4 regions of the Exiguobacterium sp. Leaf187 genome follow, and region 4 is predicted to be linked to each of the others. Evidence: riboswitches for the same ligand, from Rfam matches in the RefSeq annotation. Region 4 holds a riboswitch; each other region holds the start of a gene.
The links. A riboswitch is a leader RNA that binds a small molecule or an ion and turns the genes downstream of it on or off. The one in region 4 is predicted to bind S-adenosylmethionine.

Region 1 (6,099 bases), 190 kb from region 4:
TTCATCAGCGAGGACGCGAAGCGCTGTCCGGGCGAGGATTTTCGCCCCCGTGATCAATGCTTCATCTCCAGCTGCTGAACGGGCCGCCTCTTTGAATGCTTCCGTATGGGCGACGAGATCATCTGGTCCAATCTTGATATACGGATGGATCGTCGGGATGACTTGACTGATGTTACCGGCGTCCGTTGAACCAAGACCCGGTCGTTCGTCCAAGTGAACGATTTCGCCGAGCGCCTCTGCTTCTTCTTGGAACAGACGGTCGAACGTCCGGTTGAAGACGAGGTTATCGACTTCATTTTGGAAGGCGATGACATCGAGCGTCGCCCCAGTCGCGAGTGCCGCGCCTTGGGCGACGGCTTTGACTTTTTCCGTGACGGCATTCAATCGTTCCCGTGTCGTTGCCCGGATGAAGAAACGTGCTTTTGCGTATTCCGGGATGATGTTCGGCGCATCGCCTCCATGCGTGATGATCCCGTGGATCCGGACATCGTCTGGTAACTGCTGACGTAAGGCATTGATGCCATTGAAGAGTTGAATGACAGCGTCGAGGGCGTTGATGCCTTCTTCCGGTGACGCCGCTGCGTGCGCCGGACGACCCGTAAAGGCAAAGTCGAGTGGATCGACCGCAAGGGAAGAACCCGTGATCCGTGTTTGTCCCGACGGATGGACCATCAAGGCTGCATCGATTCCTTCCAGTAACTGATGTTTGACGAAACTGCCTTTCGCACTGCCGTTCGGTCCACCTTCCTCGGCTGGTGTTCCAAGGACAACGACACTCCCGCCGACTTCATCGAGCACTTTACTGAGCGCGATCGCCGCTGCGACGCTCGTCGTGCCGATGATATTATGACCGCACGCGTGACCAATACTCGGCAACGCATCGTATTCAGCAAGAAAGGCAATCGTTGCGCCTGGTCGGTCGCTCGATTTCTTCGCGAAGAACGCGGTATCATGCCCAGCGACGCCGAGTTCTACTGTAAAACCTTCCGCCGTTAGACGCTCCGCATGGAGCCGCGAAGCAAAGAATTCCTCATTCCCGATTTCCGGCGTTGCATGAATCCGGTGACTTGTCTCAAGATACGATTCCCGTTTTTGTTCGATATCCTGTTCAATCGTCTCTACCCATGTCGTGCGTACTGGTGTCGTCATACTGTCCACTCTCCTTTTGAAATTATTCGCCGATGTCGCTCAGTGGAACGAACGTCGGGATCGTACTGCCTTTGTATTCTTTTTTGATGAAGGCCGCGACATCTTTTTGTTGATACAGCGATGCGATTTTTTTCAGTTCTTTTTTGTTCTTGTCTTCCGTCCGTGTCGCGATGATGTTGATGTATGGTTTTGCTGTCTCGTTCTCATGAACGATCGAGTCCTTGATCGGGTTGAAGCCAGCGTCAACCGCGATGCCATTGTTGATGATAGACGCCGCGACGTCCGGTAAGACGCGTGGCGTTTGTCCGGCGACGATCGGAACGATTTTCAGCTTCTTCGGATTCTCGACGATCTTATCGACCGAACCGTTACCATCGAAGTCGTCCGGTAGCTTGATCAGACCTGCTTCTTGCAGTAACAAGAGGGCGCGTCCCATGTTCGTCGCTTCGTTCGGAACAGCGATTTTTCCGCCATTTGGAATATCTTTGACATCCTTGTATTTATCCGAGTAGATCCCCATCGGTGCGATGACAGTCGTCGCAATCGGCGATAGCTTCAAGTTATGTTCTTTCTTGAAAGCGTTGAAGTAGGAAATCGTCTGGAAGGCATTGGCGTCGATCTCACCCTCAGCCAGTGCCATGTTCGGCTGGACATAATCGGAGAACTTGACGAGTTCGATTTTGATGCCTTCCTTCTCTGCTTTTTTGGCGACATAATCCCAAACTTGTGTGTCTGAACCGCTGACACCGAGCTTGATCGTCTTTTCGTCTTCTCCTGATGCTGCGCACCCGGCAAATAAAATCGTCGTGAGTGTTGCTCCAATTGCTACTGCTTTTTTCATGGCTGAATCGCTCCCTTGATTAATGTCTTCTAATTTTTCGTGCGACGATGTTGCCTGTCGTCTGTAAGCCTTGGACTAAGATGACGAGAATCCCGACCGTGATGATCATGACTTTCGTGTCGAATCGTTGATAGCCATAAGTGATCGCTAAGTCGCCGAGACCACCGCCTCCAATCGCACCTGCCATCGCTGACGCCCCGATCAAGCCAACCGTCGCGATCGTTAAGTTCAGGATGAGTGAACCGAGTGCTTCCGGTAGGAGGAAGCGGAAAATCGTTTGAAACGGTGTCGCGCCCATCGCTTCTGCTGCTTCAAGAACGCCTTTATCGACTTCGAGTAAAGAACTCTCGATCAGACGCGCCATGTACGGTGCAGCGTAAAAGACGAGCGGGACGATGGCGGCTTCTGTTCCGATCGATGTCTGAACGATCAAGCGCGTCAACGGGATGATCGCGACGAGTAAGATGATGAACGGAATCGAGCGGAAAATATTGACGATACTGTTGAAGAACGTGAACAGCGGGACATTTTCAAGCAATGCTCCTTTTCGCGTGACGACAAGCAGGATCCCGAGTGGTAAGCCGATCAAGGTCGAGAATAAGAGCGAAACGGATACCATCGTCATCGTCTGCAAAAATGCTGTCCAGATATCACTGTAATTAACTAGCATGAGCAAGTACCTCCTCGACCGTCACCTGTGCCTGATCGATGTAGTGTAACGCTCGTTTCACTTCAGTCTGCTCACCAATCAACTCGATGAGTAAGGTGCCGAACGGCGTATCCTGCAACTCCGTGATACTACCGTGCAAGATGTTGATATCGACGTCAAAGCGTTTCGCAACTTGCGATAAGAGCGGCTGCCCGGTGTGATGTCCGAGGAAATGAATCTTATAGATCGGATTCGCATTCCGGGACTCGATCAACTGGCGAATCGATGCTGGAATCTCGTCGTGCATGACGGAGCGGACGAAGTTCTGTGCTGTCTCGGTCTGCGGGTTTGAAAAGACATCAAAGACCGTTCCTGACTCGATCAGTTTCCCAGCTTCAATGACAGCGACGCGGTCGCAAATCTCCCGAATGACGCCCATCTCGTGGGTGATCAAGAGAATCGTGATTCCGTACTCCGCATTGATCCGTTTTAATAACTGGAGAATATGATGTGTCGTTTGGGGATCGAGTGCTGACGTCGCTTCGTCACATAAGAGGACGGAAGGTTGCGTCGCGAGTGCCCGGGCGATACCAACGCGCTGTTTCTGCCCACCCGACAATTGATCCGGATAATGATCCGCCTTGTCCGCGAGATCGACGAATTCGAGTAACTCCGTCACCCGGCGGCGAATTTCGTCTTTCTTGACGCCTGCGAGAACGAGTGGTTTCGCGACATTCGTAAAGACCGTGTTCGCATTCAATAGATTGAAGTGCTGAAAAATCATCCCGATCCGTTGTTTTGCTTGGCGCAATTTTTTCGGAGACAGTTGCGTTAAATCTTCTCCATCGACCGTCACCGTTCCTGACGTCGGTCGTTCTAATAGATTGACACAGCGGAGCAGTGAACTTTTTCCGGCACCGCTAAAGCCGATGACACCAAAGATTTCGCCTTTCTCGATCGTCAGGTCGACACCGTCGAGTGCTGCGATCGTCTGATCTTTCGTGACGTACGTTTTTTTGACTTGATGAAATGCGATCATTCCGTTTTCCCCCTTCATTCAACAAAAAAGGTCCCTTCTTGAGAAACAAGAAGAGACCTGGATCCGCACAGTGGCAGAATCCACTCCACTCATCTCTCAGACATCTGTCTGATGGAATTGGCACAGTGCTCATAATGAGTCTGTTGCCGAGGTTTCGTAGGGCCAGTCCCTCCACCTCTCTGGATAAGTATTGCGGTATGAAATTTGTATGTGTGTTGTTGCGTTGTTGCTTATGTCGTAAAACTAATTTTTACATTACGGGTCGAAACTTTAAAAGTCAACCAACTTTGCAAAAATAATCCATTTGGCGCATATCGATGGATGAACAAGTTATGAGTTAGCTTACTCAACGGATCATGATTCGTCAAGAAAGATTTGACAAGTCATTTTTGGTCGTGCTACCATCGTTTCAATGATTATTCCGACAATTCCAATATGATATTTATCAAGAGTGAACGAGAGACCTGGCTCTATGACTTCACGGCAACCTGCAATCTGTAAGGTGCTCCGACCAGCAAAGCGCGGCTTTGGATGATACGGTGAAAAACTCGTGGGCGTCCAAGCAGTGACGTCGACGAGTTTTTTTCATGAATGGAGGAAAAATAGTAATGATGAACTATCCTGTATTGACTGGTGCTGAAGCGTTCTATTTTCAAGGGGGATCGATCGGCATTCTAATCTGTCATGGTTTTAACGCCACACCGCAAAGTGTCCGGGACGTCGGTGAGGCATTCGCTGCTGAAGGTTTTACCGTCTATGCCCCGCGCTTACGTGGACATGGAACGAATGTCCGCGAGTTTGAACAATCGACTGCTCGATGTTGGAAGCAAAGTCTGCAAGACGGCTATGAACGTTTACAAGAAACATGCGATCAAGTCTTCGTCATCGGTCAATCGATGGGTGCGACGCTTGCACTGTCACTCGCCGCTGACGGCATTCCGTTTGCCGGCATCATTACGATCAATGCCGCACTCTCCGTTCCTTCTTACGAAGCACTTTCGTTCGAGGACGGTCCACAGTACTTACCGGAAGGGGCACCGGACATTAAGCGAGCAGCCTTCGAAATCATCTATGACCTCGTTCCGAGCCGTTGTGCGTTCGAACTCGTCCGTCTGATGGATGAAACGAAAGGACGCTTAGGATCAATCCTTCTGCCGACATTAATTCTCTACTCGGCGACCGATCACGTCGTTCCGCCGTCGAGCTCGGATTATCTGCATCAGCACATCGGAACGAATGATAAACGAAGCTACTGTTTACTGAACTCGTACCACGTCGCGACCCTCGATCATGATCAGGATTTGATCGTTCGTGAGACGATCCGCTTTATCGAACAATCGTGTCAGTTTTCGCAAGAAACAGGCTGAATCAAAAAAAACAGCTATTCGTTTCTATATGGAAGCAAATAGCTGCTACAGATTGTAAGCAAAGCGCAATTTTCTCTAATGGGAGGATTGCGCTTTGTTCATTTCAAATCGTTTTCCTGGGACAAGCATCGACCTCGTCCTGTTAATCAAGATGACGCTTCTTCAACATGTATTTAGTATTTCCTACATGCGACGTACCATCAAAGAGATCTAGACTAACATGACATTCCGTTAATTTTTAGGTCTTGGGTTGAAGGAATAGGTACCCTATTTCTCTACATTAGACGCGTTGCCCGAAAGCAAAAAGACAAATTAGATTAAGACGTCATATACAGGAGAGTACAACAGATCCGGGGAGTGAAAAAACGACGCTTCAAGCAATGCTTACTTTCATTACCGTGAACCTCGAAAAGCCTACAAATTGGTTCTTGGATCCCTCAGGGAATCCACGTTTCTTTAACATTTTAGTAATTAATACATACAACAACCCCTCATTTCAATTACGAAGTGAGGGGTTGTCTACAAGCTGAAACTCCCATATTTAATTATAGGATTTTTTTCTCACTTTTTTCTTTTTTAGCTGCTTTAAAGTTAAGATAAATGGTACACCCAACAGCTGCGATTAAAAAGATTATCCCGTACCCTATTTCAAAGTTAAAACCATAATACAAGATTGTGACTGTAACTAATACAATCAAAACTAATCGTATGCTAGATTTATGGTATTTACTCATTTGTTTACCTCCAATTCCTTACATCAACAGTTATCGTTGTTTGATCTTTTCAATTTATCCATTAAATAAATCCTTCAAAAACACTATACCTTACACCAAAAACCTTCGAAAGGTTACATACAAACGAGAAAAACAGTAAGAGTTTTCAGTTGATGAATCCTTATTGTCTTTTTAATTACTTATATACTCTATGTTTAGAGTTAGCTAACTCACGATAAAGAACTGTTACAAGTAGTAATTAGTTACTTTATTCTTTTAGTCCTAGCTTTCTTTATCATTCATCTCGAGTTTAAAAAAGTGACTAAAAGAAGCTGAGACTT
Region 2 (6,099 bases), 200 kb from region 4:
TCAACGTGGACGCCACCTGCGTTCGCGAACTTATATGATTTGTTTTCTTTCTCTTGTTGCTCAAGATACGGTACGTGCTGGAAGTAGTTCGCATCGATTTCTTTTGAAGCGAGCGCTTTGTTCGGAAGTACGTAATCTTGGAACTTCTTGATTTCAAGCTTGTAACCTTTTGCTTCGTATTCTTTTTTGACGTGCTCAAGAATCTCAGCGTGCGGTACGTTCGAAGCACCAACGACGAGTGTTTTGTCGTCGCTACCTGATCCTGATGATTTTTCGCCACATGCAGCAAGGCTAATAGCTAAGACGGATACAGCAGCAGTACCTACGAATTTTTTCCAAGTTTTCATGAATGATTCCTCCAATATGATTAAGTTTCGAATTAACGTTTATCGATCGCGCGGATCAGCAAGTCACCAATGATTTGGATGACGAAGACGATCGCTAAGATTAAGAGTGTCGCAATGACGATGACATCGTTTTGAGAACGCTGGAATCCTTCGATGAAGGCCATGTCCCCAAGTCCACCTCCGCCGACTACTCCGGCCATTGCCGTATAACCGACAAGTGAGACGAGTGTGACCGTGATACCAGAAACGATGGCAGGCAACGCTTCCGGGATTAAGACTTTATAGATGATCTGGAACTTCGTCGCGCCCATCGATTCAGCTGCCTCGATGACACCTTTATCGACTTCGCGTAACGCGAGTTCAACCATCCGACCGTAAAATGGTGCAGCACCGAAAATCAGTGCCGGTAATGCTGCCGTTGGTCCGAGGAACGAACCGACGATTGCTGTCGTAAATGGAATCAATAAGATCAGTAAGATGATGAACGGAATCGAACGGAAGACGTTGACGACCAAGCTCAACACTGAATAGAACGCCCGATTCTTGAACAATAACTCTTCGTTTGTCGCATACAATAGTAAACCAATGATCAAACCGAGGACGAATGTCGAAACACCAGCGATTGCCGTCATATAGACGGTACTGCCTGTCGCTTCCCACACCATGTCCCAATCTAGATTGTCAAAGAATGAAATCATCGGTGATCCACCTCCACTTCAACATCACTGGCTTGAAGCTTCGTGATGACCGCTTGTGTTGCTTCTGTTTCCCCGATCAACTGAATGAACAGTGTACCGAGTGCCCCTTCCTGTGATTGACCGACGTTTCCACCGATGATATTGAACAGGACCGGCGAATCCTTCATGACTTCCGCGAGGATCGGGCTTTCTGCTGTCGATCCGACGAACGTCAACTGAACGATTTTTCCGGTTGGGTACCGTTCGCGTAGTTTCGCGAACGTTAACTCGTTCTCCGACGGCGACGTCAATTGTTTGACGAATTCCTTCGTCATCGCTTGCTTCGGATGACGGAAGACTTCTGCGACCGGTCCTTGCTCGACGATTTTACCGGCTTCCATGACGGCGACCCGGTGACAGATTTTTTGAATGACGTGCATCTCGTGTGTGATCAAGACGATCGTCAGTTTCAGTTTTTCATTGATGTCGACGAGTAACTCAAGGATTGAGTCCGTCGTCTTCGGATCGAGTGCACTTGTTGCCTCGTCACATAAGAGAACGTCCGGGTTCGATGCCAGTGCCCGAGCGATACCGACACGTTGTTTTTGACCACCGGATAATTGTGACGGATAGGCTTTTTCGCGTCCGTCCAAACCAACGAGTTGGATCAGTTCCGCGACCCGTTCCTTGCGGTGTGCTTTCGGGAAGCCACCGAGCTCGAGTGGGAACATGATGTTCTCTTCAACCGTCCGTGACCATAGTAAGTTGAAGTGTTGGAAGACCATCGAGACATTCTTGCGGACGCCTCGTAATTCCTTAGGTTTTAGTGATGTCATTTCAACACCATCGATTTGGATCGAACCACTCGTTGGTGCTTCGAGCATATTCAGTAATCGGATCAGGGTCGATTTCCCTGCTCCGGAATAACCGATTATTCCAAAAATTTCACCGCGCTCGATTGTCAGATCGACATTCGCGACGGCTTCGACCGCTCCGCGCTTTGAGCGATAAATCTTTCCTACGTCTTGTAAACGAATCACAACTGTCCCTCCTAAAATAAAAAAAGTGCGCGCGTTTTAGAGCAAACGCGCGCACTTTTCAGTACACAAAACCATTTGCTCTCATCTCCCAGACTTTTGTCTGCTGGAATTAGCACCACTTCGGATTAGATCCGCGGTTGCCGGGTTTCATCGGGCCAGTCCCTCCACCACTCTCGATAAGAGTTTCGGTATTAAGTTTGTAGAATATATTCTGAATATTAGCAGGGGTTATTTTTGTTGTCAAACAGTTTTTTCAGAAACTTTTTCGAGGAACGTGAAAGCACGTGTTAAGTCTTCTTTCAAATCTTCCGCATCCTCAAGTCCAACTGAAATCCGAACGAGACCGTCCGTGATGCCGAGTTCTGCCCGACGTTCTGCTGGGATCGACGCGTGCGTCATCCGTGCAGGCACCGAAATCAGACTCTCGACGGCACCAAGACTCTCAGCGAGTGTGAAGAAGTGTGTCGCCTCGACGAGTTTTTCTGCGTTCGCTGCTGAACCGACATCAAAGCTGATCATCCCACCAAATCCAGTCGCTTGTTTCGCTTGGATGTCGTGACCAGGATGCGATGCAAGTCCTGGGTAGAAGATGTTCGAGACGATGTCTTGCGCTTGTAGGAACGCAACGAGATCATGTGCTGTCTCTTCGATCGCATCCATCCGGATACCGAGTGTACGAAGACCACGGACGAGCAAGAAGCTGTCTTGCGGTCCAAGCACGCCGCCTGTCGAGTTTTGAATGAAGTGCAGCTCTTCGCCGAGCGCATCATCTTTGACGACGACAAGTCCAGCGACGACGTCCGAATGTCCGCCGATGTATTTCGTCGCACTGTGCAAGACGATGTCTGCACCAAGTGCGAGTGGTTGTTGATGGTATGGTGTCGCGAACGTGTTGTCGACGACGAGTTTAAGATCGTGACGTTTGGCGATTGTTGCGATTGCTTCAATGTCCGTAACTTTCAACAACGGGTTCGTCGGTGTTTCGACGTAGACTATCTTCGTGTTGTCTTGGATCGCTGCTTCCGTTGCCGCAAGATCCGTCGTATCGACGAATGTCACTTGGATGTTGAACTTCGGTAAGACGCGTTGCATCAAGCGGAACGTACCACCGTAGACGTCATCCGTCATGACGATGTGGTCGCCAGACTCAAGCAAGTGGAAGACGGCATGGATCGCTGCCATCCCAGAACCGAACGCAAAACCACGTGCGCCGCCCTCGAGATCCGCAATCAATCGTTCGATGCTCGTCCGTGTCGGGTTCGCTGTCCGTGAGTATTCGTATCCGTCCTTAAGTTGACCGATTTTATCCTGCTTGTATGTGCTTGTTTGATAGATTGGAGGTGTGACGGCTCCTGTTGCCCGATCGACACCTGTTCCTCCATGAATCAATGCTGTCTTCTTACGCATGAGTTTCGTCCACCTTTTCAAAGATTTGTTGGCTTAAATAGCGTTCGGCACTGTCTGCGAAGACGGTGACGATCGTACTGCCGGGGTGACGCTTTGCGATATCAAGCGCAGCAACGAGCGCTGCACCTGCTGAACTACCAACGAGTAGTCCTTCGCGAGCAGCGAGTGTATGAACCGCGTCAAATGCATCGCGGTCAGAAATCGTATGAATCTCATCAACGAGTTCACGCGGAACGAGGCTTGGCCATTTCGCTGTACCGATACCTTCTGTCTTATGCGGACCGGCTGGACCACCATTTAAGACGGAGCCTTCCGGTTCAACGATTGCTGCTTTTGTACCGAGACGTTGTTTTAAGAAGTCCGCTGTTCCGGCGAACGTACCACCTGAACCACAACCGGCAACGAACCAGTCGATGTGCGGCAAGTCCGCAATCAGCTCAGGACCGAGTGTCCGCTGATACGTGACTGGGTTCTCTTCGTTTTCGAATTGTAACGGAACGTAACTATTCGGAATTTCTTGACCGAGTTCTTTTGCCCGGTCGATGGCCCCTTGCATATCGAGTTCAGTCGGTGTGTTGACGACGGTTGCGCCGAGTGCCCGCATCAACGTCTGCTTTTCCTGACTGAATTTTTCCGGAACGACACAGATGACTTGGAGATCGTATTTTTTAGCAGCGAGCGCCAAGCCGATGCCGGTATTCCCGGCTGTCGGCTCGATGATCGTACCGCCTGGTGTCACATGTCCGTTTTCGATTGCTGCATCAACGAGTTGAATGCCAAGGCGGTCTTTGACGCTGCCCCCAGGGTTCATCCATTCGAGCTTCGCCAAAATGCGCGTACCAGCAGGCAAATCGAATGAAGTGATCTCGTAGAGTGGTGTGTTTCCGACGAGGTCGCGGACGTTGTTCGCGATCATCCGAAGACGATGTCCCATTCATCACGACCGGCAAGCATTTTCTCGGCATAGTGCTTCGCTCCTTTGAGGTCATGTGCGCTCGCAAATCCACATTGGACTTCGTTTTGCGCTGGAATCTCTTCTGCTGCGAGGACGTCTTTCAACGTCTTCTCAACGAGTTCGCTCATTTTTTCGACCGAGTCGAAGTTCATCATCGCCATGTAGAAACCTGTTTGGCATCCCATCGGCGAGACATCGATGACATCATCCGAGTAGTTACGGATGTTTTCAGCAAGTAAGTGCTCGAGTGTGTGCATCGCACGCATCGGCATTTGCTCAACGTTTGGTTGCGTGAAACGGATATCGTATTTGACGACTTGGTCGACTTTACCTTCTTTATAACCCGCGACGCGGATATAAGGTGCTTTGACTTTCGTATGATCCAGGTTAAAGCTTTCGACGTTCATTTTTTGAAGTGCCATGATTTATTCCCCCATTTTCTCGGCTTCTACGAGCCAGACGAAGTGATTGTATTGTATAAATTTAACAGTGAATCCTCGTGCTGTAAACAATTCTTCCATGACTGGAATCAACGGGTAGAACTCGCGTTCGAGATCTTCCGCTAACGCGTCGAACCCTTGAGCACGTGCTTCACGAATCGTTTGCAGGCGTGCCTCTTCTGAGACGAACATCGTATCCGCGTAGACGATTTTTCCGTCTGCCGGTAAATGTGATGCCATCAGTTCGATCGCTTCTCCCTTTTCCTCATCTGTTAGATGATGAAACGCATACGTCGAAACAAAACTGCGTGCTTCCTTCGCTTCGAACGAGAGGAAGTGACCGTCTTGTACATCAAGTGACGGAATCTTTTCCGTCAGGATTGCCCGCATCTCCGGACTTGGTTCGACGGCGAGTACGGCGTCGTGACGTGCCAGAAGACGTTGTGTCAGGTTCCCTGTGCCTGCTCCGAATTCAATGACCGGCGACTGCGCTTTATCCGCTACTGTATCCAAAATCTCATCGTATCGACGAAAAACCTCTTTATACTCCGGATCGTGTCCGGTTACTGTCTCGTCATACGTCGATGCCCATTCTGTGAAAACATCCATAAAACGTACTGTCATGCCTTGTCGTCCTCCATCTCACCAGTTAATTCCGAGTAATCGGATATGAATTAAAGTAATTTTCCTTATTCGCATTGTAGCAAGGAGATTCTATCCTGGCAAGCGACCGGCTCAAAAAACTTCCAGAAAACAAAAAAAGGCGTTGCCGGCGAACCGACAACACGAATAATGTGGTTAGAAATGCTACGAAGGAAAACCCAGCTCCATTCGGAATTGTTCGCTCTTCCGCGTGGAGGACGGCGCCTGTTCGACATGATCGCCAGCTTACGTTCACTTCCTGATCGGTCCTTTCGATCCACCACCCGTTCATTGCACCGCTTCGTCTTTGGGGGACGACTTAAGGGGAAACAATACACCGGCTTAGGATGGGAGAAAGGGTTCAGGACTTGAATCGTATTGAACGATCATCTCTGCTAGACTTCCTATAATGCATTTCTAGAAGTTGTTATGAATATACCATTCATATTTCTGCGTTGTCAACGGATTATTGTAAATATTCCGACAATTTAACAAAAAGAAAAATCCAATCGGACTTCTCTTACCGTTCTTGACAGAAAGCAAAGACGTTTTGAACGGACTGGAAAGCATAAAGTCGCTCTACGACTTGAT
Region 3 (6,099 bases), on a different contig from region 4:
GATGATCGTTCTCGTCAGTGGAGTTCCGACAAAAGATGCGAATGGAGATGCCTTAGCTGGTATTGATTTAGCACAGGGCGCACTTGCATCACAAGTTGGATCATTTGCGACAGGATTCATGGCACTCGCCATCTTCCTATTTGCGTTTAGTTCCGTCGTCGGAAACTACTACTACGGTGAATCGAACATCAACTTCATCCGTGAAAATAAACAAGTCATGATGGCATACCGCGTACTCGTCCTCGTCATGATCGTCTTCGGTTCACTTGTCGAGTCGGCTAGTCTCGTGTGGGCGTTAGCGGACATCTTCATGGGACTCATGGCGATCGTCAATCTGTATGCGATTTTCCGTCTTGCAAAGATAGCGAAGCTTGCCCTAGATGATTACATGACACAACGAAAAGCAGGGAAAGAGCCGCGATTCTATGCGGACTCGATTCCGAACTTGCCGGGGAAAGATACGCTTGAAGCATGGCAGGAATCAAAAGAAGATGAAAAAGCGATCTAAGGAAAGGGAGTCAGAGAAATCTGGCTCTTTTTTTGTATAGAACGAATTTAAAAAGGGAATACAGAGTACAGAAGGGAGGGGGAGAATGGAAAACGTACATTTCGTCCGCGTCACGGATGCGGTCTGGGAGTCGTTCGGAAACGATCCCCACATCATCATGGACTGGATTTTATTCATTCATGAGACACAACCCGATCATGAACAATTATTCGCTCTCGAACAGACGAACGCCATCTATCATTTGATGAATCAAATCGATATCTACATTGATCAAGACACACATTACAACCTGGGACGAGCGATCGTTGGCGAAGAGTTGATCGTCAACGAAGAAAAAGCGGCGATTGTCGGTATTCTTCCCTTGCCACTCCTCATCATATCGGCTGAGGTGATGCGGAATTTCGATCAACGGGCACTCGCTTCGATTCATGATGAAGCTGGAACACCGGGCGAATTCGAGGATATCTGGGAACAGTTTGCTGATTTACGTGCCTATTTTCAAAAAGCAGAAGAAGCGGAAGATACGATTTTAATTTATTATGTCTGAACAGCTTCAAGCATAAAAAAAGAGACTCGCTTCCAAGTCGTAGACTGGAAACGGGTCTCTCGTCGTTCAGATGAAGCAAGACGTCTTCACATGGAAGCCGTTCTTTTTTTACGATAACCTTTAGATTAAAAATCGATTTCGTCCGGATCTGGTCCGAGGCGGACATCCGTTGCGATACGATCAATTTTCTCAAGATCATCAGCATCGAGTTGGAAATCAAAGACGTCGAAGTTTTCCGCAATGCGTGCTGGAGTGACGGATTTCGGAAGAGCGACGATGCCGTTGTCGAGGTGCCAACGTAAGACGACTTGTGAAGGTGTCTTGCCGTGCTTCTCTGCGATTTCCTTGAAATCATTGATTTCGAGGAATTTCCCTTGCATGAGTGGGCTCCATGCTTCGACTTGGATATTGTGATCTTGCAAGTATTCGTGTAGTTCGTGTTGCGGCAATTGTGGATGCAATTCGACTTGGTTGATCATTGGAGCCATCAATCCCTCTTCTGCCAATGTATCGAGGTGATGTTCCTTGAAGTTCGAGACACCGATCGCTTTGATCTTGCCTTCTTCGTACAATTCAACCATTGCTTTCCACGCTTCGATATAGCCTTCGACCGGCCAGTGGATGAGATAGAGGTCAAGATAATCTGTTTCGAGACGTTCGAGCGATTCTGCGAATGCTTCCTTCGTCCGACCGGCACGAATATCATCGTTCCAGACTTTTGACGTTAAGAAGAGATCCTCACGTTTCACGCCGCTTTCCTTGATTCCTTTTGCGACACCGCGCTCGTTTTTGTAGACAGCAGCTGTATCGATGTGACGATAGCCGACACGTAGTGCTTCAGCGACAGCAGCAGGTGCTTCTGTCTCTTCATCTACTTGCCAGACACCGAATCCGATTTGGGGAATCGTAATACCGTTTGAAAGTTTTGCGTATTGCATGTGTTACTCCTCCTCATAAAACGTAGTTTAGATTTGCTCGTTTAGTTTAGCATGAACGAACGAAGACGTCCGTTTCTATGCTCATGGAGAAATAGGATATGATATAAAATAGAAGCGTAATAAAATCTGAATGCCTGTCCGAAAAAGGAGGATAACAGATGGCTCAAAAGAATAAAAAGCTATCAAAGGGAGCTTGGCTTAGTATTGGTGCCTTGCTGGTCACACAAGCAGTGAGTCTGTTTTTCAGTGCACGAAAGTCAGGACGTAATCCATGGGTGTGGGGAGGTGCTGGACTCCTTCAGTTTCCACTTCCGGCAATCGCCTATTTGATCTTAGAAAGACAAGCAAAGCAGAAAAAATAACAAAACAGGTCTGATCATAGCGATCGGACCTGTTTTTATGATTAGGAAGAAATTTTTTCTTGCTTCGCAGCTGTCTTCTTCATGCGTGGCAATCCGAAGAAGATGGCGATTGATCCACAAACGAAGAGGAGGAACGGATAGAACAGATACGGAATCAGTTCAGGAGAAGCCGTCTTCGTCAATTCTGCTGCAATCAATAGTTGTGCCCCATACGGAATGATGCCTTGAATACCACAAGAGAAGATATCAAGGATACTCGCTGATTTCTTGCGATCGATTTCATACGTATCGGCGATTTCAGCTGCCAGTGGTCCAGCGACAAGAATCGAGATCGTATTGTTCGCCGTTGCGAGGTTCGTCGCACTAACGAGTGCCGCCATACTGAATTCGGCACCGCGACGCTGTGAAATCTTGCGCGTCAGCGTCTCTTTCAAGTAAGCAATTCCACCGTTGAACGTAATCAAACTGACGAGACCACCCATGAGGAGCGTCAAGATTGAAATCTCTGCCATGCCCATCATTCCTTTTGACATCGAAAGGACGAACCCACTTAAACCGAAGCTATTGTCAATCATACCGATGATGCCAGTGAGCAATGTACCACCGACGAGAACGAGGATGACATTAACACCAAATAGTGCAAGGACGATGACGGCGAGATATGGAATCAATTTGTAGAACTCGAATGCTTTAGCCGTTACCGCATCGCCAGAACCAGAAACGAATGCGAGTAAGATGACCGTCAAGATGGCAGCCGGGAGAACGATCATGAAGTTCGTTCGGAACTTATCACGCATGTTCGTTTTTTGCGTTCGAACGGCAGCGATCGTCGTATCTGAGATGAACGACAAGTTATCGCCGAACATCGAACCCCCAACGACTGATGCTGCTGCGATCGCGACGTTGATGCCTGTTGCTTCATGAATACCGAAAGCGATCGGCGCGAGCGCGGCAATCGTTCCGGTAGATGTCCCCATCGCCATCGAGATGAAGGCAGCGATGACGAACAGACCGCTCATCAGGAGTGACGGAGGTAGGAACGTCAAAGCAGCATTGACGGTCGCATCGATGGCACCGATTGCTTCTGCCGTTCCAGAAAACGTACCGGCTAATAAGAAGATGAAGACCATGATCATGATATCGGGATTTCCGGCACCGGTTGCGATTCGTTCGACCGTTTGATTGATGGATCCTTTCGTTGTGATTGCAGCAAAGATTAAAGCAATCAATGCGGCGATAAGGATCGGAAATTTGTAAAAGTCGTCATAGAAGATCCCGGCTCCGATGAAGAGGACCAGGAATACGACGAGGGGAAGCAGTGCCCATTTGTTAGGCGTGATCGTTTCATTCATTGTTGACACCTCGTTTCTCAAAGGTACAAAAAAAGACCCCTTCGCAAGAAAGAAGGAGGTCTTTATGAAAAAAGACGCTCTTCTTATCTCTCAAGCTTTCGCTTGCTGGATTTGGCACAGTACGAATCAAATCGTCCGCTGCCGAAACATCATTGGGCCAGTCCCTCCGTTTCTCGCGATAAAAAGAAGTCATTCAATTGTTGTAAAACACGTTTCTTACCGTACCGCATTGAGTAACGCGTGTCAACTGTACTTTACTGAAGTGCTTGTTTTAATGTTTGGACGTTTTCTTCCATCAACTTGAAGTACGAGCTGTTTTGTTGCGCTTTCGTGACCGACTCTAGATTATGAATCGTCACGGATTCAGCTCCGATTTCTTTTTGGATGACACGTGCGACCTTCGGTGAGACCGTCTCTTCGAACGCGACGTATTTCAAATCATGCATCCGTGCTTCTTTCACTAAAGTGGCCAGTTGCTTTTGTGACGGTTCATCGGAAGGAGAAATTCCCGCGATCGGCAGTTGTGTGAAACCATATCGTTCTGCGAGGTAACCATAAGCGGCATGCGTAACGAGAAGTTCTTTTTTTGATCCATCAGCGACGGCTTGTTTAAATTGTTCGTCCAATTCATCAGCTTGCTGATCGAACGCTTTTAAGTTTTTCTCGAATGTTGCTTTGTCTTTTGGTACTTCTTTTGATAAAGCAGTTGTAATCGAGTGTGCCATTGCTTTTGCGTTGACAGGGTCGAGCCAGACGTGTGGATCGTATTTTCCGTGGTCATGACCCTCTTCTTCATGCGCATGTTCGTCCGTTGCGTGATCATCGTGCCCTTCTTCTTCGTGAGCATGTTCGTCTTCTGTATGCCCCTCTTCTTCATGTGCATGAAGCGTAGCATCCGATTCTAGCAAGTTGACGTCTTTACTCGTCTCAATGAAGCGGACGTCCGTGCCTTTTAAGCTCTCTTGGATTTTTTTCGAATACGGCTCGAGCGTCGTGCCCGTTAAGAGGAACAAGTCACCCTTAGCAATTTCAGTGAGTTGTTTTGACGTCGGCTCGTAAGAGTGAGGATCTGCTCCAGGTGGGACGATCATCTTGACGTCGACTTGATCACCACCGATTTCGCGGGCAATAGCAGCTGTTGCGAACGTCGATGCATAGACTTCTGTCTGGGTTTTATCTGAAGTCGATGAATCGGTATTCGAACCGCAAGCGGCGAGGACACTTGCACTCGCGAAGGCGATTGTTAAAGCAGGAATAATTTTTTTCATTATATGATACCTCCATTATTAAAACGTAACAATTCCGATTTGGACTTTCTCACTATAGCGGAACGCTGGTGAAGCGTCAAGTAGGAATACCGAGACGTTCGACATCTTTTAAAACGGGGTAAAAGGATAATAAAGTGAAGAAACTGGCACGTCTTTTTGGAGGTGATCAAGTGAAACGTGAAACTGCATGGCTAATGGGGGGAGCTGCATTATTGACGACGGCAGCAGCGGGAGCGAGTATCTGGAACAATTATGGTGCACTACTTCGATGGACCGAACCCGCCTTGCCACTCACAGAAAAACAACTTGCACCGCGGACGCTCACCTACAAACAGGTGGGAGACCGCATCTTACAACTCGATCTCTATTATCCACCAGGAGAAGGACCGTTTCCAGTTGCCATCTATGCACACGGTGGTGCATTCGTTCGTGGAGAGCGCGATGACATGTTCTGCTTTAGTCCAATCGTTGATCGACTACTTGAACTCGGAGTTGCCGTCTGTAGTATTGAGTATCGTTTGTTCGAAGAGGGCAGTTATTTTCCGGATAACCTCGAAGATGTACGGGATGCGTTATGTTTTTTGAATAAGGAAGCAGAGGGTCTTCGCATTCTAAGAGGACGGATGATGGTATGGGGAGATTCAGCCGGAGCCGCACTCATGCTGACGACGGCACTTGCCCCATCTGCTTTCGTTGGTGAGCGCGATGAGCGGCACATGCCATTGATCAGTGGTGTGATCGCTTTATATCCACCGACGAACTTTTTGCTGTTTAATTTCATTCAGACTTGGATTGCCCATATTAAGTTCTACAAGGGGGGACGAGAAGAATGGCGCAAGCTGATGACGCACGTCTCACCCGTCACACATTTATCGTCGGATGCTCCGCCAATCATGCTCTTGCACGGTAAAAAAGATCCGATTGTTCCGTTTTCTCAAGCCTTGCATTTCGTTGAGAAGGGAGCGGATGTCGGAGCCGATGTTCGTTTGTTTTCCTTTCCGAATGGTACGCACTCACTTGCTAGTTTCGCTCAGACGGAAAATCCGTTAAAGATCGAACGATTGCTTGAACGAATTGAACATTTCACCTGTCAGGTACTACTGTTGCCACCTCGACAACTTCCG
Region 4 (6,099 bases):
ATGCTGGATCATGCATCACCCGTTGGAATCTTGCGACTGGTGAAAAACTCGATCATGTCGACTTCCCTGTTTCGAATCCGACGTGCCCGATTTTCTATGAAGATCGATTGCTCGTCACGACGGCTGCCGACGGAGATGATGCACCACATGCCGGTGCCGTCTTCGCTGTGACATTTGAATGATTCATAGAAGAGGGATCATCTTTTTACAGATGATGCCTCTTTTTCCACATAATGCGTCTAGACGCATCTAAAAAAACAGACGATACTAAAGAAGAAGACTATTCATTTTTTTGAAGGAGTGAAGCCGATGCGTGTCACGACAATCGAACGTTTACACCAACTGCAGACGACCCCATCCTTTTTCCCGGTCAACTGCTACCTGTTTGAAGAAGCAGACAGTTTGACATTGATTGATGCCGGCCTCGGGATCAACGCAAAGGCGCTCTATCACTATATTCGAAAGCAAGAGAAACCGCTTGGTGCAATCATCCTGACTCATGCGCATGCCGATCATGTCGGTTCGCTTGATTTCCTTGCGAACGCCTTTCCTCTCGCTCAAGTCTGTATCAGTTATCGCGATGCTGCATTGCTCAGTGGGGACGAGACGCTACGCGAAGGCGAAACGACACCTTTAAAAGGTGGTATTCCGAAAAACATCAAAACACGTCCGGATCGCTTGCTCGAGAGTGGTCAACAAGTCGGAAGTCTCAGTGTCATCGCCTCACCCGGTCATACACCTGGTTCGATCTCACTTTGGCATGAAGGAAGCCGGACGTTGATCGCCGGAGATGCTTTTCAGACGCAAGGAGGACTCGCCGTCTCCGGTGACGTCCGCTGGCAATTCCCGTTCCCTGCACTCGCAACATGGGATCCGGACGTCGCCCTTCGCTCGGCTGATCAACTGACGGAACTGTCTCCGGATATACTCGCTGTCGGACATGGTCCGCTCTTTCTCGGACCGAGTTATGAGATGCGCCAAGCCGTCGATCGATTCTCTCACGTCTTACAGACGAAAAAAACATCACCTTTCAAGTAATGTACGCATTTGAAAAAACATCCGCGAACGTGTTCCTGACATGTCCGCGGATGTTTTTCTTTTCAACAGACGACTCACGTCTGTTCTGTAACAGCATAACGATAGACGCGTGCTTCGTAAGGACGCAAGATATCCGGGCTATCCGGATAGTTTGATATGAGCAACTTTTCCTGTGGTAAGACGAGGGCGGTCTGCATCGGTTCATCATGTACGTTGAGGACGATCCGCCAGACTTCTCCCTCTAATTCCCGCTCATAGATATAGAGATACGGATCATGAAGCGCTAAGTCTCGGTATGTACCGTAGACCATAATCGGATGATCCTTTCGCATCTGAATCAGCGACTTGTAAAAAGCAAGCACGGACGATGGATCTGCTTCTGCTTGCGCGACATTGATGTCCGTATAATTCGGATTGACCGCTAACCATGGTTTACCACTCGTAAAGCCAGCTGCATGTGTATCGTCCCACTGCATCGGTGTACGGGAATTATCGCGCGCGAGTAACTGCATCGATGAGAGCACGACCTCTGGGTCCTCTCCGCCAGCGACGCGCTCCGCGTATCGATTTCGAAAGGCGACGTCCTGATAAAGCGACGGATCCGAGAAGCGAATCCCCGTCATCCCGATCTCTTCTCCTTGATACACGTATGGAATGCCCGGTAACGTATGCAACATCAAACCGAGTAGTTTCGCACTCTCAACCCGGTATCGTTCACTGCCGAAGCGCGTCACTTGTCGTGTATGATCATGGTTGTTGAGGAACTGTGAATTGACACCTAATGGGTATAAGACGTCGTACCAGCGTTTTTGAATCTCCTTGAATCGTAAGAGATCCATCGCTTCCATGTCGTCCGCGATTTCGAAGTGAAACAGTGTCCGGAGTTCTTTTCGTTCGTCACTGACATATAACAGTCCATCTTCTGGACCGACGAACGGAATCTCACCAACTGTAAACAAGTCTTTACCAGCGAGAACATTCGCATGCATCTCCTGCAAGAAGTCATGCACACCTGGCTGATTCCCAAGGTACGAGAGATCAAACGGATTGGCGACATCCTCGAACGACCGTTTTTTGATCAAGTTGATGACATCCATCCGGAAGCCGTCGATCCCTTGAGCAATCCACCAGTTCATCATATCGTAGATTGCTTGCCTCACAGCTGGGTGCTCCCAGTTCAAGTCCGGTTGTTCTTTGGCGAAGGAATGAAAATAATACTGCCCGCGCTCTTCACTCCACGTCCACGGACTTGGCGCAAAGTACGAGCGCCAGTTGTTCGGAGGCGTCTCTTTCGTGCCGTCTTTCCAGATGTACCAGTCATCCTTATCGTTGATCCGCTCACATGACTGACGGAACCAGTCATGCTGGTCACTCGTATGGTTCACGACTAAATCGAGAATGATCTTTAATCCACGGGCATGAGCAGCCGTGATCAACTCCTGGAGATCTCCCATCGTTCCCGCTTTTTTCATGATCTCGTAATAATCGGCAATATCATAGCCGTTATCGACGTCCGGGGAACGATAACATGGATTCAGCCACACGACATCGACACCAAGTGAAGCGATGTAATCAAGCTTCTCGATGACACCTCTTAAATCACCGATCCCATCCCCGTTCGAATCTTTAAAGCTACGCCAGTAGACTTGATAGACGACTGCCTCTTTCCAGTTAGCTCGCTTCATCTTCCCACTCCTCTCCCTACTCTTTATTCCCGCTCCACTTATCTGTACCTGTTTATCCGAAAATTTTTTTAAATTTCGAAAAAGTTCTTTTCTTTTGACTGAATATTCGTTATCCTTGACGACAATACCACGAAGGAGGCATTCATCCATGAAACATTTCGCTCCATCCATCGCCATTGATCGGCTTCCTGCTCCCGTCTTCGCTGAACTTGCGAACCGAATCGGTGCTGTAAAAGCTGCCGGACATGATGTCATCACACTTGGTCAAGGAACACCCGACCAAACGACGCCTGTACATATTCTCGATGCCTTAAAACAAGCTATCGACGAGCCAACGAACCTTCAATATCCACCATTTCGTGGACATGATTTTCTAAAACAAGCTGTCTCAAACTTTTACGCGACTGAATTCGGTGTCACGATCGATCCGGCAACGGAAGTCGCGATTCTCCTCGGCAGTAAAGCCGGAATCGTCGCCTTACCGCAGACGATCGTCAACCCTGGAGAAGGTGTCATCGTCCCGGATCCAGGATACCCGGATTACCTGTCTGGTGCAGCACTTGCTGGCGCTTACCCGATTACGCTTCCGTTGCTCGAGAAAAATGATTTCTTGCCGGATTATGACTTACTTGATACGACGGACGTTGAGCGTGCCCGGATGTTGTTCCTCAACTACCCGAGTAATCCGACGGGTGCGACCGCGACGGCAGAAGCCTTCGAGCAGACAGTCGCTTTCGCCGATGCCCATGATATCTGTGTCGTTCATGACTTAGCATACGGCGGTATCAGTTTCGATGGTCCGACGCGAAGTTTCTTGCAGACGGAAGGGGCGAAAGACGTCGGAATCGAGCTATTCTCACTCTCAAAACGCTTCAACATGTCCGGCTTCCGGATTGCCTTTGCCATCGGAAATCCGTCCGTCATCTCAAGCATCGAAACGTACCAAGAACATCTCTACGTCAGTGCCTTCACACCGATTCAGCATGCGGCGACCGTCGCCCTCACGAGTGACCAGACGTGCGTCCGTGAGTTAAGTCGCTTGTATGAAACACGACGCGATGCGTTGTTCGCAAAACTTGATGCAATCGGCTGGAGTGGACCACGCCCGGGCGGTTCCTTCTTCGTCTGGCTTCCTGTTCCTGAAGGTTACACGTCCCAGAGCTTCACCGATCATCTACTTGACGAAGCGCACGTCGCTGTGACCCCTGGATCCTTCTTCGGCGAACACGGTGAAGGCTACGTCCGGATCAGCTTGATTGCTGACGTCGAACGTCTAGAAGAAGCCGTCGATCGAATCGGAACGCTCAACCTATTCCGGACACCTGTTGCGGAATAATTCTGAAAAAACATTTGACAGATGGGAATCATTTCCGTTAAAGTAAGTCCCAACAGCATAACTACTTATCGAGAGCGACCGAGGGATTAGGCCCAACGACGTCCGGCAACCACCTGTAAGGAACGGTGCCACATCCTACAGAATGATTTTCATTCTGAGAGATAAGTTACGAAATCTTACACTTTCGTCGCTTTTTTCTGGTTGCTCCGCTACTAGGAAAAAGCGACTTTTTTTGTATGAGGAGATGAGCGGATGATTGAATTCAAACACATTACAAAACGGTTCGTCCGAGACCGGACCCCGATTTTTGCCTTACGGGATGTCGATTTGACGATCCAAAAAGGAGAAATCTTCGGAATCATTGGCGAGTCTGGTGCCGGTAAAAGTACGTTGCTTCGCCTAATCAATGGGCTCGAGCATCCGACACAAGGAACCGTCAAGGTCGACGGTGTCTCGCTTGGCGGGATGTCAAAAGCAGATTTGCGTCAACTTCGCTTGCGGACAGGAATGATCTTTCAGCATTTCCAATTGATCCAGTCGCGCAACGTCGCGGATAACATCGCTTTTGCGCTCAAGGCCGCTGGCGTCAAACGAGCAGATTTCCCGGAGCGGATCCGCGAACTCGTCTCGCTCGTCGGACTTGAAGGATTTGAGACGAACTTCCCGAGTCAATTAAGCGGTGGGCAGAAACAGCGCGTCGGGATTGCCCGGGCACTCGCAAACAATCCGACCGTCTTGTTATGTGATGAAGCGACATCCGCTCTTGACCCCGTTACGACACTACAGATCCTTGAACTGCTGAAGGATTTGAATGAACGACTCGGGTTGACGATCGTCCTCATCACGCATGAGATTGATGTCGTCAAACAGATTTGCCATCGTGTCGCGGTCATGTCACAAGGTGAAGTCGTTGAAGTCGCCTCAACCTATGACTTGTTCAGTCAAGCTAAGCATCCGGTGACGCAACATTATGTCGATACGGCACTACAAATCGAATTGCCGGAACGCATTTTACAGGCAACCCCAGGCAAGATCATCCGCTTGCAGTTCACGGGCGAAAAGACCGGTGAGAGTACGTTATCAGAAGCGATCCGCCGTTACGATATCTCAGTCAGCATCTTGCACGGCAAGGTCGACTACATTCAAGACGTCGCCTTCGGTGTCCTCATTGTCAGCTTGACGGGATCATCCAATCAAATCGCTCTTGCCCTCGACTGGCTCGCGACGGAACTTCATGCACTCGAGGTGATTCAGGATGTGGCTTGATCGTATTCAAACGATGTTACCTGAGCTCTTGAAGGCACTCGGCGAGACAGCATGGATGGTCGGAATTTCACTTGCTTTCGCATTGGTCGTCGGGATTCCGCTCGGAATTCTCTTGTTCGTCACCGACCGCGGATTATTTTTTCAAAACCTTGCCGTCCGCCGTGTTCTTGACTTCGTCGTCAACATCGTCCGGTCGCTACCGTTCATTATCTTGTTGGTCGCCCTCATTCCGTTGACGAAGTTCTTACTCGACAATACGATCGGTCCGACGGCAGCATCTGTCAGTCTCAGTGTCGCAGCGATTCCGTTTCTCGCGCGACTCGTCGAAACATCACTCCGTGAAATTCCGCCTGGTCTAATCGAAGCAGCGGAAGCCTGTGGGGCGAAACCATTGCGGATCATCGTCAGTGTCCTCTTACCGGAAGCACTCCCTGGCATCATTCAGGGCATCACATTAACGACGATCAGCTTGATTGGCTTCTCAGCGATGGCTGGTATCGTCGGCGGCGGTGGTGTCGGTGACCTCGCGATCCGTTTCGGTTACTATCGCTACGATAATCTCATCATGATCGTGACGATCGTCGTGCTCATCGTCATCGTTCAAAGTATTCAAGCACTTGGCAATCAACTGGCGCGAAAAACAGATAAACGCTAATCACACATACAAAGGGAGAGTGGAATCATGAAAAAACGATATGCCTTTTTAGCAACAGCCTTACTCGGTGCAGGAGTCCTCGCAGGATGTGGAGACAGCAGCGCTGATGAAAAAAACAA

Region 1: linked by a shared signal. The riboswitch ahead of ASF99_RS13535 (methionine ABC transporter ATP-binding protein) and the one ahead of ASF99_RS12715 (methionine ABC transporter ATP-binding protein) in region 4 are both predicted to bind S-adenosylmethionine.
Region 2: linked by a shared signal. The riboswitch ahead of ASF99_RS11700 (methionine ABC transporter ATP-binding protein) and the one ahead of ASF99_RS12715 (methionine ABC transporter ATP-binding protein) in region 4 are both predicted to bind S-adenosylmethionine.
Region 3: linked by a shared signal. The riboswitch ahead of ASF99_RS14145 (Na+/H+ antiporter NhaC family protein) and the one ahead of ASF99_RS12715 (methionine ABC transporter ATP-binding protein) in region 4 are both predicted to bind S-adenosylmethionine.

What each region holds. Positions count from the first base shown of each region.
Region 1 is NZ_LMPR01000009.1:1,834,331-1,840,429, forward strand. It holds gene ASF99_RS13520 (M20 family metallopeptidase) at 1-1,149, opposite strand, end outside; gene ASF99_RS13525 (MetQ/NlpA family ABC transporter substrate-binding protein) at 1,172-1,990, opposite strand; gene ASF99_RS13530 (methionine ABC transporter permease) at 2,010-2,660, opposite strand; gene ASF99_RS13535 (methionine ABC transporter ATP-binding protein) at 2,650-3,678, opposite strand; SAM riboswitch class I at 3,765-3,868, opposite strand; SAM riboswitch class I at 4,118-4,219, shown strand; gene ASF99_RS13540 (alpha/beta hydrolase) at 4,287-5,045, shown strand.
Region 2 is NZ_LMPR01000009.1:1,440,347-1,446,445, forward strand. It holds gene ASF99_RS11690 (MetQ/NlpA family ABC transporter substrate-binding protein) at 1-347, opposite strand, end outside; gene ASF99_RS11695 (methionine ABC transporter permease) at 380-1,045, opposite strand; gene ASF99_RS11700 (methionine ABC transporter ATP-binding protein) at 1,042-2,064, opposite strand; SAM riboswitch class I at 2,143-2,247, opposite strand; gene ASF99_RS11705 (bifunctional cystathionine gamma-lyase/homocysteine desulfhydrase) at 2,305-3,471, opposite strand; gene ASF99_RS11710 (PLP-dependent cysteine synthase family protein) at 3,464-4,387, opposite strand; gene ASF99_RS11715 (S-ribosylhomocysteine lyase) at 4,384-4,848, opposite strand; gene ASF99_RS11720 (class I SAM-dependent methyltransferase) at 4,852-5,490, opposite strand; gene ASF99_RS11725 (thioredoxin family protein) at 6,029-6,099, opposite strand, start outside.
Region 3 is NZ_LMPR01000011.1:13,516-19,614, reverse strand. It holds gene ASF99_RS14165 (alanine/glycine:cation symporter family protein) at 1-508, shown strand, start outside; gene ASF99_RS14160 (hypothetical protein) at 594-1,055, shown strand; gene ASF99_RS14155 (aldo/keto reductase) at 1,181-1,993, opposite strand; gene ASF99_RS14150 (hypothetical protein) at 2,152-2,355, shown strand; gene ASF99_RS14145 (Na+/H+ antiporter NhaC family protein) at 2,397-3,707, opposite strand; SAM riboswitch class I at 3,788-3,892, opposite strand; gene ASF99_RS14140 (metal ABC transporter solute-binding protein, Zn/Mn family) at 3,962-4,975, opposite strand; gene ASF99_RS14135 (alpha/beta hydrolase) at 5,146-6,099, shown strand, end outside.
Region 4 is NZ_LMPR01000009.1:1,641,922-1,648,020, forward strand. It holds gene ASF99_RS12695 (SMP-30/gluconolactonase/LRE family protein) at 1-182, shown strand, start outside; gene ASF99_RS12700 (MBL fold metallo-hydrolase) at 310-1,038, shown strand; gene ASF99_RS12705 (alpha-glucosidase) at 1,113-2,723, opposite strand; gene ASF99_RS12710 (aminotransferase class I/II-fold pyridoxal phosphate-dependent enzyme) at 2,872-4,059, shown strand; SAM riboswitch class I at 4,122-4,227, shown strand; gene ASF99_RS12715 (methionine ABC transporter ATP-binding protein) at 4,312-5,325, shown strand; gene ASF99_RS12720 (methionine ABC transporter permease) at 5,315-5,980, shown strand; gene ASF99_RS12725 (MetQ/NlpA family ABC transporter substrate-binding protein) at 6,008-6,099, shown strand, end outside.